DNA from 4 places in the Clostridium sp. JNZ X4-2 genome. Region 3 is predicted to be linked to each of the others. Evidence: a T-box and tRNA genes for the amino acid it is inferred to sense, from the RefSeq annotation. Region 3 holds a T-box; the other regions hold tRNA genes.
The links. A T-box is a leader RNA that pairs with one kind of tRNA and senses whether it is charged. The one in region 3 lies ahead of ACYUJ6_RS13235 (valine--tRNA ligase), so its partner is inferred to be a tRNA-Val.
Positions count from the first base shown of each region.

Region 1: it encodes a tRNA-Val, which carries the amino acid that the T-box ahead of ACYUJ6_RS13235 (valine--tRNA ligase) is inferred to sense. The anticodon was not compared.
Region 2: it encodes a tRNA-Val, which carries the amino acid that the T-box ahead of ACYUJ6_RS13235 (valine--tRNA ligase) is inferred to sense. The anticodon was not compared.
Region 4: it encodes a tRNA-Val, which carries the amino acid that the T-box ahead of ACYUJ6_RS13235 (valine--tRNA ligase) is inferred to sense. The anticodon was not compared.

Region 1 is NZ_CM142685.1:3,518,911-3,522,880, reverse strand. It holds gene ACYUJ6_RS17015 (BaiN/RdsA family NAD(P)/FAD-dependent oxidoreductase) at 1-91, opposite strand, end outside; gene ACYUJ6_RS17010 (CoA-binding protein) at 283-663, shown strand; gene ACYUJ6_RS17005 (pyruvate, water dikinase regulatory protein) at 676-1,491, shown strand; tRNA gene ACYUJ6_RS17000 (tRNA-Glu) at 1,698-1,772, shown strand; tRNA gene ACYUJ6_RS16995 (tRNA-Val) at 1,785-1,860, shown strand; tRNA gene ACYUJ6_RS16990 (tRNA-Asp) at 1,883-1,959, shown strand; tRNA gene ACYUJ6_RS16985 (tRNA-Glu) at 2,087-2,161, shown strand; tRNA gene ACYUJ6_RS16980 (tRNA-Val) at 2,172-2,247, shown strand; tRNA gene ACYUJ6_RS16975 (tRNA-Asp) at 2,269-2,345, shown strand; tRNA gene ACYUJ6_RS16970 (tRNA-Thr) at 2,351-2,426, shown strand; gene ACYUJ6_RS16965 (ABC transporter ATP-binding protein) at 2,774-3,502, shown strand; gene ACYUJ6_RS16960 (ABC transporter permease) at 3,499-3,970, shown strand, end outside.
Region 2 is NZ_CM142685.1:45,005-48,974, reverse strand. It holds gene ACYUJ6_RS00310 (SDR family NAD(P)-dependent oxidoreductase) at 1-335, shown strand, start outside; cyclic di-GMP riboswitch class I at 383-470, shown strand; gene tnpA (IS200/IS605 family transposase) at 1,019-1,492, opposite strand; tRNA gene ACYUJ6_RS00300 (tRNA-Val) at 1,675-1,751, opposite strand; tRNA gene ACYUJ6_RS00295 (tRNA-Ser) at 1,799-1,892, opposite strand; gene ACYUJ6_RS00290 (nucleoside deaminase) at 1,913-2,350, opposite strand; tRNA gene ACYUJ6_RS00285 (tRNA-Arg) at 2,547-2,623, opposite strand; gene ACYUJ6_RS00280 (phasin family protein) at 2,794-3,099, shown strand; gene ACYUJ6_RS00275 (ABC1 kinase family protein) at 3,167-3,970, shown strand, end outside.
Region 3 is NZ_CM142685.1:2,753,917-2,757,886, reverse strand. It holds gene ACYUJ6_RS13250 (acyl-CoA dehydratase activase-related protein) at 1-479, shown strand, start outside; gene ACYUJ6_RS13245 (ABC transporter substrate-binding protein) at 708-1,727, shown strand; gene ACYUJ6_RS13240 (hypothetical protein) at 1,862-2,266, shown strand; T-box leader at 2,408-2,619, shown strand; gene ACYUJ6_RS13235 (valine--tRNA ligase) at 2,676-3,970, shown strand, end outside.
Region 4 is NZ_CM142685.1:3,245,258-3,249,227, reverse strand. It holds gene mreB (rod shape-determining protein MreB) at 1-491, shown strand, start outside; gene yyaC (spore protease YyaC) at 529-1,068, opposite strand; tRNA gene ACYUJ6_RS15625 (tRNA-Thr) at 1,341-1,416, shown strand; tRNA gene ACYUJ6_RS15620 (tRNA-Tyr) at 1,422-1,506, shown strand; tRNA gene ACYUJ6_RS15615 (tRNA-Val) at 1,515-1,590, shown strand; tRNA gene ACYUJ6_RS15610 (tRNA-Thr) at 1,607-1,682, shown strand; tRNA gene ACYUJ6_RS15605 (tRNA-Tyr) at 1,688-1,772, shown strand; SAM riboswitch class I at 1,843-1,947, shown strand; gene metK (methionine adenosyltransferase) at 2,019-3,194, shown strand; gene recD2 (SF1B family DNA helicase RecD2) at 3,309-3,970, shown strand, end outside.

The sequences.
Region 1 (3,970 bases), 760 kb from region 3:
GTATTGCTACGCTTTTTCCATTATCTTTTGCAGTAATTGAAGCCATGATACCGGAAGCACCTGCACCAATCACAATTATTTCATAAAACAAAAATATACCCCCTTATTTTAATAAACTTTATAATATATATTTTAACTTACTTATGGTATTTTTAATATAGCTTGCAATTTTAAATTACTGTAAAAAAACATATATATTTACGAAAAGTTGTTTATAATAATATTAGAGATGAAATTATTAAAATTTATTATGAAGTATTATTATGGAAAGAGGAGATAAGGATGAAGGCTTCTAGTTTGCTATATTATAAGAATTGGGCAGTTATTGGGAATGTTTCTAAGGAGGGGAAATATGCATTTAAGATATTAAATTCTCTAAAGGCTGCAGGGTTTAATGCGGTTGGAGTAAACCCCAGGGATATTGCTGGAAATGTTTATGATTCTTTGGAAAAGGTGTTTCCTAAGGTACATGTATTGGATTTATGTATAAATCCTGCAGTGGGAATTGATATAGTTAAAGCAGCTGGCAAATTTGGAATAGATAAAATATTAATACAGCCTGGTGCGGAAAGCCAGGAAATATTGGATTTTTGCAATAATAATGGAATAGATGCCGTTGAGGGATGTGCACTTGTAGAATTATCAAAAAGACATCAAAAGTAGGAGGGCTTATTTATGTTAAAAATATATGCAGTATCCGACTCTATAGGTGAAACAGCAGAACTTGTAGCTAAGGGAACTGCCTGTCAGTTTTATTCAGACATAGAAGTTCATAGAGTTCCATATATAAAGAGTTTTGAAGATGTAAATGAATTTATAAATGGATTAGAAAGTAAAGAAAATATTATGATTATATCTACAATTGTACTTGTAGAAGTTAGGGAATTTTTAATTCAGAGATGTATAGAATCCGGCATACCTATAAGTAATATTCTAGGCCCTTGTATAAGTATGGCCTCCAGATTGTTAAACAAGATACCTGAATACAGGCCAGGTGCTGTATGGGAGATAGATTCTCAGTATTATAAAAAAATAGAAGCAGTAGAATTTGCTATTCGATATGATGACAGCAAGGACAGCTCAGGTATCAAACATGCAGATGTAGTTTTATTGGGCCTTTCTAGAACATCTAAGACGCCACTGTGCATGTATCTGGCAAACAAGGGGATAAAGGCCTTAAACATACCACTTATGCCGGAAGTACCGGTACCGGAAGAATTATTTCAAATTGACAGAAGAAAAATTGTGGCGCTTACCATAGATCCACTACATTTAATAGAAATAAGAAAGCATAGAATGGATAGGTATAATATGATGTCAACAAAATTAAAATATGCCAATGAAGAGAGAGTCCTTCAAGAATTAGAGTTTTCGGACAGGCTTATAAAAAAGCTGCATTGCAAAGTAATAGATGTGACAAAAAGGGCTGTCGAAGATACCGCACTGATAATAATGGAGTATATAGGTTATATGGGCACAAAAAATTATTAATCTTAATATATACAGGCTTGTAAACAAAAAGTTGTATAATTAATTAAAAACCTGGAAATTTTCTTAAAGTGTTGATATATAAGGATTTTAGAGGTAATATGGGGAAATATATTTGGGAATCTGAAAAAAAGGTGTTGACACTTTAACGAATATTTTGTATTATAGACTATGTTAGGTCGCCAGATATGACTTGAAAGAATACATAAGGCCCCTTGGTCAAGCGGTTAAGACACCACCCTTTCACGGTGGTAACAGCAGTTCAAGTCTGCTAGGGGTCACCAATATTATTATATGGGCGCATAGCTCAGCTGGGAGAGCATCTGCCTTACAAGCAGAGGGTCATAGGTTCGAGCCCTATTGTGCCCACCATGTAATATTATTATTTTAATATGGCTCAGTAGCTCAGCTGGTTAGAGTGCCGGCCTGTCACGCCGGAGGTCGAGGGTTCGATACCCTTCTGAGTCGCCATGTATACAGATATATATATATATTTGTAAAATCAATAATTGATTGACTTAAATGAGAAGTCTACTCTAAGGGGGAGATTTACTCATTTAAGTTGGAGATTATGATACTATGTTTTTATTTTTTATAAGGCCCCTTGGTCAAGCGGTTAAGACACCACCCTTTCACGGTGGTAACAGCAGTTCAAGTCTGCTAGGGGTCACCAATTATTATATGGGCGCATAGCTCAGCTGGGAGAGCATCTGCCTTACAAGCAGAGGGTCATAGGTTCGAGCCCTATTGTGCCCACCATGTAATATTATATTTTAATATGGCTCAGTAGCTCAGCTGGTTAGAGTGCCGGCCTGTCACGCCGGAGGTCGAGGGTTCGATACCCTTCTGAGTCGCCATATCTGCTGGCATAGCTCAGTTGGTAGAGCAACTGACTTGTAATCAGTAGGTCGTGGGTTCGAAGCCTACTGCCAGCACCATGGATAAGCCTCATAATCAAAGATTATGAGGCTTATATTTATATGGGTAAAAGGATCCTATGATTATCTATGTTTTCATAGTAATTGTAGAATGTTCCGCGGTTTAAGCCGGATTTCTAGCATAGCTCCCTTACGCTTATTTTGTTTATAGGTTTATATGTATATAGTTCAATAAAGATGTCTTTAAGCAACTGGTTTGCTCTTGAGGTCATGAATGTTCACTTCGCTTTCCCTTGGATTCATGTAATATTTTACATGTAAAGTAAAATAAAAATCAACAAAATCAGAAAAAATGTTTATTATGAATAGCCATTTCTGTAGTATAATCAGCTGTGAGGAGGAATACTATGGAGCATAATTCTTGTAGTGTAGCAGTTGAAAATGTGGATAGGTATTTTGGAAAGCAGCAAATACTTTACAATATAAACTTGGAAATATCATATTCTCAGATTTTTGGTTTACTAGGACCCTCCGGTTCTGGAAAGACAACTCTTGTGAAAATGATTTCAGGCATTGATATGCCCACTCATGGACAAATTTATGTATTAGGTGAGAAAATGCCAAAGCTTTCAATGATGAATAAAATAGGATACATGGCTCAATCCGATGCTCTCTATGGAGATATTACCGCAGAGGATAACTTGAAGTTTTTTGCAGCCATGTACAATATATCTAAAAGGGATTGCACAAAACGTATTGATGAAGTTATGGAATTAGTAAATTTATCTGAGGATTTAAAGAAAAGAGTCAGCCAATATTCAGGAGGTATGAAGCGGCGTTTGTCTCTGGCTATTGCAATGTTAAATCGACCTCCAGTACTTATTTTGGATGAACCTACAGTGGGGATTGACCCCGTACTTCGTAAATCTATATGGGATGAACTTGGTGGCTTAAGCAAAAAGGGAACTACCATTATAATTACAACACATGTGATGGATGAGGCTGATAAATGTGACAACCTTTGTATGATTCGTAATGGAAGGGTAATTGCGGCAGGTACTCCTGAGATGCTGAAAAAAAATACCCATTCCAATACTATAGAAGAAGCTTTTTTGTACTATGGAGGTAAGAGATGAAAGTTATTGCACTCACTATACGTATTTTGCATCAGCTTAGAAATGACAAGAGAACTATTGCACTTATGATACTGGCGCCTATTTTTATACTTACATTGATGTCTTATATTTTTAATGGGAAACAGTATCATCCTAAGATAGGAGTTATAAATGCCTCTCAAGAATTTATAAATAGATTAGAGGATGAGGATGCAGTTGTAGAAAGATATAGTGAAAGTGAAGCAGATATACTTATAAGTGAATCAAAATTGGATGCAGTTATAGATTATAAAGGGGGAATTCCGTATATTACACTTGAGGGAAGTGATCCAGGAAAAAGTAAAGCAGTTATTGCAACGGTTCAAGATAGTATTCAGGGATCAAATTTAGGAATTAAGCCGGATATAACTTATTTATATGGTTACAAAGATATGTCTTCTTTTGACAATTTCGGGCCTATACTTATCGGATTTTTTGTATTTTTCTTCG
Region 2 (3,970 bases), 850 kb from region 3:
AGCTAAACGAGAATATTCAGAAAAAGGGAATTAAAAATGTAACGGTAAACTGCACAGAGCCGGGCACCGCACTTGATACTGGTTTGCAGAGAGTGTCAGGAGAGATACCTGAGATGAAGGCCTTGATGGAGCAGTACCGAGATTATTCCTGGCCGATCGCCAAGGCTGCGGAATGCGGCATTTACATGATGACATCTCCCGAAGTAGAGGGCGTGACCGGTAAATTTTATGGAGATTGTAAGGAGAAGAATATCGATCCAAAGTGGTTCTCGGAGGAAGGACAAAAGGTTATCTGGGATTACTGCTCAAAAGCATGTGAGCAGTACCTGAGATAATAGTATTAAGAGAAAATTAAATAAGACTTGATTTAATGCAAAATAAATATAGCCAAGGGCAAACCCACTAAAAAGCGGGGACGCAAAGCCGAGGGTCTAATGCACTTCATGTGCTATGATAGTCTGGCTACTAAAAGTTAAGCGAAGCCTGCCCTTCAACTTGAAGGGCAGGCTTTTGTGGCTTTTAACAAATGCTTCAGGTATCAGGATACCGGCTTTCGCTGGGCTATGGCAAGAGAGGTATCCATATGAAGATATTCCGCTTTTATCCCTTTTCGAGGTGTAAATAGAGACAGAGCAACCTGTACATACCCCCCTTCACCCCAACAATTTAATCTTGCAAAGCTAAAAAAGTCAGCATTTTGCTATGGGCATAGTGCTGACTTATTTTTTTCGACAAATTTCCTACTTGTTTTACATATAATCCTATATTTGGAGCTTGACAGTAGCGTTCCTGTCAAACCGCGCTGCCGATCTCCTCCGCTTCTGACTTTTGATCCGCCATCAAAAATCAGAAAACGGAGGACAAGCCATATGACAGAGAAAAAAGAATATCGAATCATAACCACCCCTAAAAGAGGTGGCTTGCTCAAGCCCTATAAGGGCATGTTACTGGCAGTGCTACTCGCACACTGAACGGTCTGCCAACCGCATGCCTTCACAGGCTGCACCTAAAAGGTGCTTTATTTCTTGCTTTTTTTTATTTTGTCACCCGTAAATGGGTCAATATATTCTTTTAAACTCATTTGTTCGTATGTTAAATCTTCTTGTATTTGATTTTTTATATATTCTTCTATAATTTTTTTATTCCTTCCTACAGTATCAACGTAGTACCCTTTACACCAAAATTGCCTATTGCCATATCCATATTTTAAATTTGCATGTCTATCAAAAATCATTAATGAACTTTTACCTTTAAGATATCCCATAAACTGTGATACACTTAATTTAGGCGGTATACTTACAAGCATATGTATGTGATCCTTACATGCATTTGCCTCAATAATTTCTACATCCTCATGTTCACACAATTTTCTTAGTATTACTCCTATATCTGACTTTATCTTTCCATATATTATCTGTCTTCTATACTTTGGTGCAAAAACTATGTGATATTTACAATTCCATTTGCTGTGTGCTAAACTATTATTGTCCATTTCGGACACACCTCCAATATATTTTAGTTGTGGTTGGCAAACCCACTTCTATTTTATATTGGAGTTTTTCTTTTTTCTACTCATAGCTATAAGCTTTTTAGAACCACAGGTAAAACCTGTGGTATTCTGAATACAAAAAAGCCGCCGCATTATTTCTAATACGACAGTTTTTATAAATTCTTTGGTGGAAACAGGGGGGCTCGAACCCTCGACCTTACGGATGTGAACCGTACGCTCTAACCAGCTGAGCTATGCCTCCAAAATGTATTAGCTTACCTATTTTTGAAACAAACTAAATTTTATATATGGCGGAGACGGTGGGATTCGAACCCACGGAGCGGCTCAACACCGCTCAAACGATTTCGAGTCGTTCTCGTTATGACCTCTTCGATACGTCTCCATATAAAATTTCAGAAATTCTCATCTTCTTTTTTTAAAAAACTCATCCAATATATTGCTGCATTCTTCATTATAATCCCATTGAATATTAGTCCAATGGTTTAGATATTTATTTTGCACTACATTCACTACAGAACCACAGGCTCCTGCATTTGGATCAAATGTTCCTATATACAATTTACTAATTCTGCACTGCAGTATAGCTCCTGCACACATAGGACACGGTTCCAAAGTAACATACATGCTGCAGTCTTTTAATCTCCAATTTTTAAGTATTTTTGAAGCACCTTTTATAGCAATAATTTCTGCATGAGCAGTAGAATCCTTCAATGTTTCTTTTAAGTTACATGCTTTTGATATAAGCTTCTGATTTTTTGTTATAACAGCCCCTACTGGAACTTCACCTAACTCTAATGCTATTCTGGCTTGTTTTATAGCTTCAAGCATGAAATCCATCATATAGATACCTCAAAAACTAAATATTTCAAGTTATTTTCTATTCAAGCTTAAACTAAAATATTTTATTATTTCAAACAAACATATAAATCAATATTGATAAATAAAATATAAATATAGAATAAGGATATACTATTTAAAACAGATAATAATTTTTATAAAACAAATGCCCTGTAAATACCGTATTCACAAGACTTTATGGTGCGCCCGAGAGGAGTCGAACCTCCGGCACGCGGTTTAGGAAACCGCTGCTCTATCCTACTGAGCTACGAGCGCATATATAGTTGCTACCCTCATATTCTATTATAATTTATGAAAATTGTCAATTTTTTTCGCAAATTTTATCAGAAAGAGTTTTAATAACATCTAAAATCCTACTGATTTTCAATCATGTGGATTATAAGATGATTTATTTATAAATTTAAATTTATGGAGGAGGAACAAATATGATTAATGAATTAAAAAATTTATTTTTGGCAGGCATAGGTTCAGCTGCATATACTTATGAAAAATCAGTAAAATTAATTGAGGAAATGGTCCAAAAGGGAAAAATAACAGTAGATGAGGGGAAACAATTATCCGAAGAATTAAAAAAAACAGTCATAGCTAAAAAAGAAGAGATAAAACCCATAAGCAAAACTGATTTGCTGTCAATATTGGACAGTATGAATCTTGCTTCTAAAGAAGATATATCATCAATAAATGAGAGATTAACCAAACTTGAAAATAAAATAAGTAATGGAGATGACTAAAGCTTAAAGCTTTAGTCGTTAAATATATGCCATGCAAAACCGATACTCAAAAAGATTTAAAGAAATAATGAAGGTACTAGCCAAATATGGTTTTAAGTTTTTAGTATATACTAAAAATCATAATAAAGAAAAATCTCCTGAAAATCTAAGAAGAGCTTTTGAAGAACTTGGACCTACTTTTATAAAGATAGGTCAAATATTAAGTTCAAGACCAGATATACTACCTTCACAATATATTGAAGAACTCTCAAAGCTTCAAGATGATGTACTTCCAGAAAAGCATGAAAATATAAACAACGTATTTTTTGATGAATTCAGTAAAAATATAGAAGATTGTTTCTTGAATTTTGAAAAGATTCCCCTGGCCTCAGGCTCTATTGCACAAGTACACAATGCAGTCTTAAAAGACGGGAGAAATGTCATTGTAAAAATACAAAGACCTGATATAAAAGAAAAGATGGAAACAGATATATACATATTGTATAGAATTATAAAACTTACTAAAATCAAATTCAAAGAAGCATTAATTGACCCTGAGGAAGCTTTAGACGAATTACTTTTTTCAACTAAACAGGAATTAGATTTTAATTTAGAAGCTGAAAATATGTTAAAATTCAAAGAATTAAATAAAAATGTAGGTTTCTGCTATGTCCCCTATGTAGTAAATGAATTATCTGGTACCAAAGTATTAACTATGGAAAAAATTTATGGATTCAAAATAAATAATATGGAAAAGTTAGAAAAAGAAAAGTACGACTTACAGGATATAGGTGAGAAACTAGCTTTATCTTTTTTTAAACAGGTATTTACTGATGGTTTTTTTCATGCCGATCCCCATCCTGGAAATTTAATGATATACAATAAAAAGATA
Region 3 (3,970 bases):
TAGATACCATTATAAAAGGTGGAGCAATAAAATTTATTGAACACTTTAGACGGCATATGAGAAATGCACTGAAAAACAGTAAAAGGTTTGGGCCACCATCTAATATTGCTGAATTGGCAAAGTATGCTTCTAAAGTATTGTCTATTGGAAATCAAACGGGAGAAGGTTGGTTTTTGACGGCTGAAATGATAGAACTTATAAGAAGTGGAGCAAAAAACATTGTATGTATGCAGCCTTTTGCATGTCTGCCCAATCATGTAACAGGTAAGGGAATGATAAAGGAGCTTAAAAGAAGATATCCGGGCAGTAATATTGCAACTATAGACTATGATCCCGGTGCAAGCGAGGTGAATCAATTAAATAGGTTAAAACTCATGCTGTCAGTGGCATTTAAATCCATGGAAGATGAAGTGGTAGTAGAAAGCCATAAAAAGAGTTTAGTTCCTAAAGCAGTGCTTGTAGAGGATGGAAACAAGTGATTAATGGCTGACAATTCACAGCTCACAATATACAATTGACAGGGAATAAAGTGCAAATAGCAAACAGTGAAGATTTTCGGCTTGCTGCTGAAAATCTTCAATTATTATATTTTATATACTCTTCACTATTAATTCTCACTGTAATGCATTATGCTCTAAAAAGTTTTAACATAATTTTAGCAGCAGTCATATTATAAATAGATATTAAAATTGCTTTTTGGAGGGTATATGATAAGAAAAAAATTTGGAATCTATTCTGTTTTGCTGTGTTTTATATTTGTAGTTACTATTTTTACAGCCTGCGGCAGCAGTAAAAAGGATGATAAGGCTCTAGTTAATATAAAGTTGAACGAAGTTGCCAGATCTGCATTTTATGCTCCTATGTATGTGGCAATAAACCAGGGAATGTTTAAAGAACAAGGTATAAATATAGATCTTACAACGGGACAAGGGGCAGATAAAACAATGCAGCAGGTATTAAGCGGCAGCTGTGACATAGGATTTTGTGGTCCAGAACAGGTAATATATATATATAATCAAAAGCGAAAGGACTTTCCTGTATTATTTGCCCAGCTGACTACTACAGATGGCTCCTTTTTAGTGGGCAGGAATGCAGAAAAGGATTTTAAATGGGAATCTGTCAGGGGGAAGACCATAATTGGAGGAAGACCTGGTGGAGTTCCAGAAATGGCATTGGAATATGTACTTAAAGAAAATGGTATACAACCGGGAAAGGATGTAAACTTAATAACCAATTTAGCTTATACTGCAACAGCCGGTGCATTTAAGGCAAATACAGGAGATTATGTGGCTCTTTTTGAACCAACTGCCAGCATGCTGGAAAAGGATAAGAATGGTTATATATCAGCTTCAGTAGGTCAATCTGCAGGTGTATTGCCTTATACCTGTTATTTTGCCACCAAGTCTTATATATCAAAAAATCCTGAAACAATACAAAAATTCACAAATGCTATTCATAAAGGTCAGATATGGGTTCAAAAGCATAATGATAAAGAAATAGCTGAAGCCATAAAATCTTTTTTCCCGGGAACTGACGAAGATGTATTGGAATCCGTAATAAAAAACTACAGGAATATAAAAGCCTATGCTGATACTACTGTTATAAAAGAACAAAATTTAAACAGACTTATGAATATAATACAATCATATAAATCAGATCTAATACCTGAAAAGCCTCCTTTTGATAAGATAGTCAATAATTCTTTTGCAGAAAAGTCCCTTAAGTAACCGTGATTCTAAACCCAACTTACAGTTGTATAAGTAAATTAGGCTTAGAAGATATTTATTTTAAATTTCATATGTTCACAGCAATATAATTTTGATATAATAGTAGAAAATATAAATGGTAGGTGATGTGGCCCTTGAACAGTGAATATTTAAAATATATAAAAGAATATACTTTAAAAGTTGATTTCAAGAGAATGGAAAACGACATGCTCTACTTTGAAAAAATATATAGGGAAATAAGCATGAAATTTGAAAGTATGTACGGATTTTCCTATAATGAAATGGATGAGGCTTATATTCCCGGCACACTTTTAGGTGTTGACGGTAAGAAATTTGTTGCTGTATTTTTTATAGAAATAAGAGATGGCGGTAAAAATTATGGAGCTATGGTTTTTCACCCCAGCCATGGACTTGTACAGGAAGATGATTTTGAAGAAATTCTTTTAGAAGAAGAATATAAAGATATATTTCCTTATAAATATAGATTAGCTGTAAAGTTGATTAATGATTCAGCTGGAAATATATCTGAAAGATACTAATACTTTTAAACTATTTACAGATGATTCTTAAGTTCAGGTGAAGTTTGCTTACAGAGAATACTTTCATATGAACAAACTTGTATAAAAATTTCTTGACAGCTTAAAAATTAACGTTATAATAGAAAATGTATTAAATTAAATTTATTAGCTGTGAAAAAGAGGAGTAGGGACAAAATTCTATAAAGAGAGAAAAGCTGTTAGTTGAGAGGCTTTTTATATAATATATCCTGAAGGTAGCTTTGGAGCTTCTCTGCTGAAATAAAAGTAGGCAGAGGCGGTTTTCTCAATCGTTATTTTTTAAGAGCCTGTAATTTTCAGGAAAAAAGGTGGCAGCGCGGGTCTTCGTCCTTTGTGGATGAAGGCTTTTTTATATATAAGAGTATTTTAAACTTGTTAAGGAGGAGATTTAATGTCAAAAAGGCAAGAAATGGAAACTACCTATAATCCAAAGACATTTGAAGAAAAACTTTATAATAATTGGCAGGAAAAAGGGTATTTTACACCCCGTGCAGATAATAATAAAAAAACTTATACTATAGTGATACCCCCTCCAAATATTACGGGAAAATTACATCTGGGTCATGCTTTAGATGATACAATTCAGGATATACTGATAAGAACCAAAAGAATGCAGGGATATAATACTTTGTGGGTTCCAGGAGAAGATCATGCTAGTATAGCTACTGAAGTAAAGGTAGAAAAGGAACTTTTAAAAGATGGTATTGTAAAGAAAAAGATAGGAAGAGAGGCATTCCTTGAAAAGACCTGGGATTGGACTCATGAGTACAGGGAGAGAATAAGAAATCAGGTAAAAAAACTTGGATGTTCTGTAGATTTCACAAGAGAGAGATTTACCATGGATGCTGGACTCAACAAGGCTGTGAGAAAGTTTTTTGTTAAATTGTATAAGGATGGACTTATATATCAGGGGAACAGAATAATAAATTGGTGTCCGAAATGTCAGACCGCCATATCCGATGCAGAAATTGAATACAAGGAACAACAGGGATGTTTCTGGCATATAAGATATAAGATAGTTGGAAGTGATGAATATCTGGAGATAGCTACTACAAGGCCGGAAACCATGTTTGGTGATACAGCTATTGCAGTTAATCCAAAAGATGAAAGATATAAGCATTTGGTTGGAAAGACTGCCATACTTCCTATTGTGAACAGGGAGATACCAATAGTTTCCGATGATTATGTAGACATGGAATTTGGTACAGGGGCAGTAAAAATAACTCCTGCACATGATCCTAATGATTATTATGTGGGTAAAAGACATGATTTACCTGAAATTGTAATAATGAATGAGGACGGAACGATAAAGCTTCCAGGGAGCAAATATGATGGAATGGATAGATATGAAGCCAGAAAATTACTGGTAGAGGATTTAAAAAAACAGGGATTCCTGGTAAAAATAAAGGAGCATGTACATAATGTAGGATGTCATGACAGGTGCGGTACTGTTATTGAACCAATGCTCTCTAAACAGTGGTTTGTAAAAATGAAATCACTGGCAAAGCCAGCTGTTGATGTGGTAAAAAACAAAAAGGTAAAGTTTATACCTGAAAGATTTGAAAAAACCTACTTCAACTGGATGGAAAACATTCAGGATTGGTGTATTTCAAGACAGCTCTGGTGGGGACATAGAATTCCTGTTTGGTACTGCAGGGACTGTGGGCAGGTTATAGTAAGTGACAC
Region 4 (3,970 bases), 490 kb from region 3:
CAGGAGACAAGTTTGATGAAGCCATAATGAAATATATTAGGAAAGAACATAAATTGATGATTGGAGAGAGGACTTCGGAAGACTTAAAGATAAATATAGGTTCTGCATTTAACAAAGATGAAGAAACAAGTATGGAAATAAGAGGGAGAGATCTAATCACAGGACTTCCCAAGAATATGGAAGTATCATCTAAAGAAATGAGAATAGCATTGAAGGAGACTGTAAATTCCATAGCAGATACGGCTAGGGCGGTATTGGAAAAAACTCCTCCAGAATTATCTGCTGACATAGCTGAAAAAGGTATTGTTATGACTGGAGGAGGGGCCTTGCTAAACGGATTAGGTGATTTAATACAGGAGGTAACTCATGTACCTGTTTATGTAGCTGAAGATCCGGTATCCTGTGTAGCTTTAGGTACAGGAAAGGTTCTTGAGTATTTGGACAAAATGGAAGTCATTTTTACTGGTGATGATATAACCTTAATAGATTGAAAATGTTTTATTGGTGTTAAAAAATTTGTCTATATATCTACAATAAGATATTATTATAATAGAGATAATATGAATGAATTAGTGAATAAAGTATTACTTCAGCCATATTTAAAATTAGATTCAAACGTATATTGCTGGTATTGCTGAATATATCCTCATTGCCATTTGAATCAACTATGCCTATTATTGAGGAGTCTCCTACATTGGGAAGAGATTTTCCCACTCCTTTGCCGGGATGAACAGGAAAGTCTCTTGCCTGTATTTCTCCAATGGTTTTGGAATCTCCTAAACAGGCATCAATACCTATAATGTTGCTATGGGGATGAAGCAATTTTATTTCATTTAGTCTACTTTCAATGTTTAAAGCATGTATGGGCTCTGAAATTGTACCATAAACCGGCAGGGGAAAGTGCTTGCACTTTAGCAGGGTACCTACTAAAGGGCCAAGACAGTCCCCTATATATCTATCTGTACCTATACATACGATGATGGTATCCTTGTTGATGTGATCTTTTAAAAAATAGGCTAAATCGTAATATGCCAGTGGATTCTTATAGTTGGATTTTACTTTATTCAATATATTTCACCTTCTTTATGTGTATGCAGTGCCTATGGATAGTATCCAAAGAGAATACTATATATAATTTATATGATGGAATTATGTAAATTATTATGTCTAAATCACAGGTATGTGATTTCTGAAGGAATAACGAGATACATGAAGAAATAAACATTTAACATTAGATTTTAATGTAATATGAAATTTGAAAATAATTGCACAAAAATGTATACTAAACTACGTTAAACGCCTTTATGTTCTATTTTAGTGTACTTATATGAAATAAATAAGCTGGCATAGCTCAGCAGGTAGAGCAACTGACTTGTAATCAGTAGGTCGTGGGTTCGAAGCCTACTGCCAGCACCAAATGTGGAGGAATTCCCGAGTGGCCAAAGGGGGCAGACTGTAAATCTGTTGTCAGTGACTTCGATGGTTCGAATCCATCTTCCTCCACCAAATATTGGGGGCGCATAGCTCAGCTGGGAGAGCATCTGCCTTACAAGCAGAGGGTCACAGGTTCGAGCCCTGTTGTGCCCACCACATTATAACAAAATAAGCTGGCATAGCTCAGCAGGTAGAGCAACTGACTTGTAATCAGTAGGTCGTGGGTTCGAAGCCTACTGCCAGCACCAAATGCGGAGGAATTCCCGAGTGGCCAAAGGGGGCAGACTGTAAATCTGTTGTCAGTGACTTCGATGGTTCGAATCCATCTTCCTCCACCATAAAAAGCACTGTTAGGGTGTTTTTTATTTTATTAAAATTTTTATAATTGTTGTAAATCAATAATATAGACTCTTATCCAGAGAGGCGGAGGGAAAAAGGCCCGATGAAACCCGGCAACCAGTAGAAGTTTTGCCAAGGTGCCAATTCCTGCAAGTTAATTTTGCAAGATAAGAGAGCAGTTAATTATTTAACCTCTTCTTATTTGAAGAGGTTTTTATTTTTTATACAGTATGGAGGTATTGAAAATGAAAAAATTATTTACGTCTGAGTCAGTTACAGAAGGTCATCCAGATAAAATGTGCGATCAAATTTCAGATGCAATTCTGGATGCCATATTAAAACAAGACCCGTATGGAAGAGTAGCATGTGAAACTGCTACTACTACAGGTATGATTTTGGTTATGGGAGAGATATCAACTAAATGCTATGTAGATATTTCTAAAATAGTTAGGAAAACTGTAAAGGAAATAGGATACACCAGAGCCAAATATGGATTTGATTGTGATACCTGCTCAGTGCTGAGCTCAATTGATGAACAATCATCAGATATAGCTATGGGAGTCAATCAATCCCTGGAAGCCAAAAAAGGACAGATGGAGGAAACAGATGCCATAGGAGCAGGAGATCAAGGTATGATGTTTGGATTTGCCACTAATGAAACTCCGGAATATATGCCTATGCCCATAAGTTTGGCTCATAAGCTGGCAAAAAGACTGGCACAGGTTAGAAAGGATGGAACTTTAAGGTACTTGAGACCAGACGGAAAAACTCAGGTGACTATAGAATATGATGATAATAAACCCATTAGAGTTGATACTATAGTTGTATCTGCACAGCATGATGAACTGGTAACTAAAGAACAAATTGAAAGTGATATAATTGAACATGTTATAAAGCCTGTTGTGTCACAGAAGTTTCTGGATGAAAATACCAAATACTTCATAAATCCAACAGGTAGATTTGTAGTTGGCGGACCTCAGGGAGACTCTGGTCTTACAGGAAGAAAGATAATAGTGGACACCTATGGCGGATATGGAAGACATGGTGGTGGAGCATTTTCAGGGAAGGATCCAACCAAGGTGGATAGATCAGCTGCTTATGCTGCAAGATGGGTGGCAAAAAATCTGGTAGCTGCTGGTGTTGCAGATAAGTTGGAAATACAGCTTGCATATGCTATAGGTGTGGCAAAACCCGTATCTATAACTATTGATACTTTCAACACTGGAAAAGTATCAGAAGAGAAAATAGTTAATATAGTAGAGAAGGTATTTGATTTAAGACCAGCTGTTATAATAAGGGACTTGGATTTGAGAAGGCCAATATACAGACAGGTTGCAGCTTATGGGCATTTTGGAAGAACCGATATAGATTTACCCTGGGAAAAATTGAATAAGGTTGATGATATAAAAAAATATATCTAGAATTGTAGAAGCTCTGTATGTAAATTTACAGAGCTTTTTTTAAGCTAAACTTATGTGCTATAATTATATTCAAAGATATAGATTTTATATGTTTGTTAAAGTGGGAGAGAGCTTATGCAGGATTTACAGGGAATTGTAGAAGATATAATATTTCAAAATAAAGACAATGGATATGTAGTTGCTAAGATGAAAAAAAAAGAAGATACAGTAACTATAGTGGGATGCATACCTTATATAACAGAAGGACAAAACTTGAAGGTTTTAGGAGAATGGGTATTACATCCTCACTTCGGGCGCCAGTTTAAGGTCCAGGTTTGTGAAGAAATAGTACCTGATACTGCTATGGGTATAGAAAGGTATTTATCCTCGGGAATTATATCTGGTATAGGACCTGTTACTGCCAGAAAAATAGTTAAAAAATTTGGAGAAGATACTCTTCATGTGCTGGATGACAACATAAACAGACTGAGGGAAATAGAAGGTATAGGAGAAAAAAAGATAGCTTTAATAGCAGAATCTTATTCCAGACAAAATGAAATAAGAAATGTAATGATATTTTTACAAACTTATGGAGTGACTCCAAACCAATGTGTAAAAATACACAAAAAATTTGGAGCTGATTCAATACGCAAAGTAAAAGAAAACCCATATATCCTTACGGAAGAAATAGGAGGCATAGGATTCAAAACAGCGGACAGAATAGCAAGGAGCCTTGGAATAGAAAGAAACTCCCCCTTTAGAATACAAAGTGGAATAAGATATGTGGTAAATCAGTT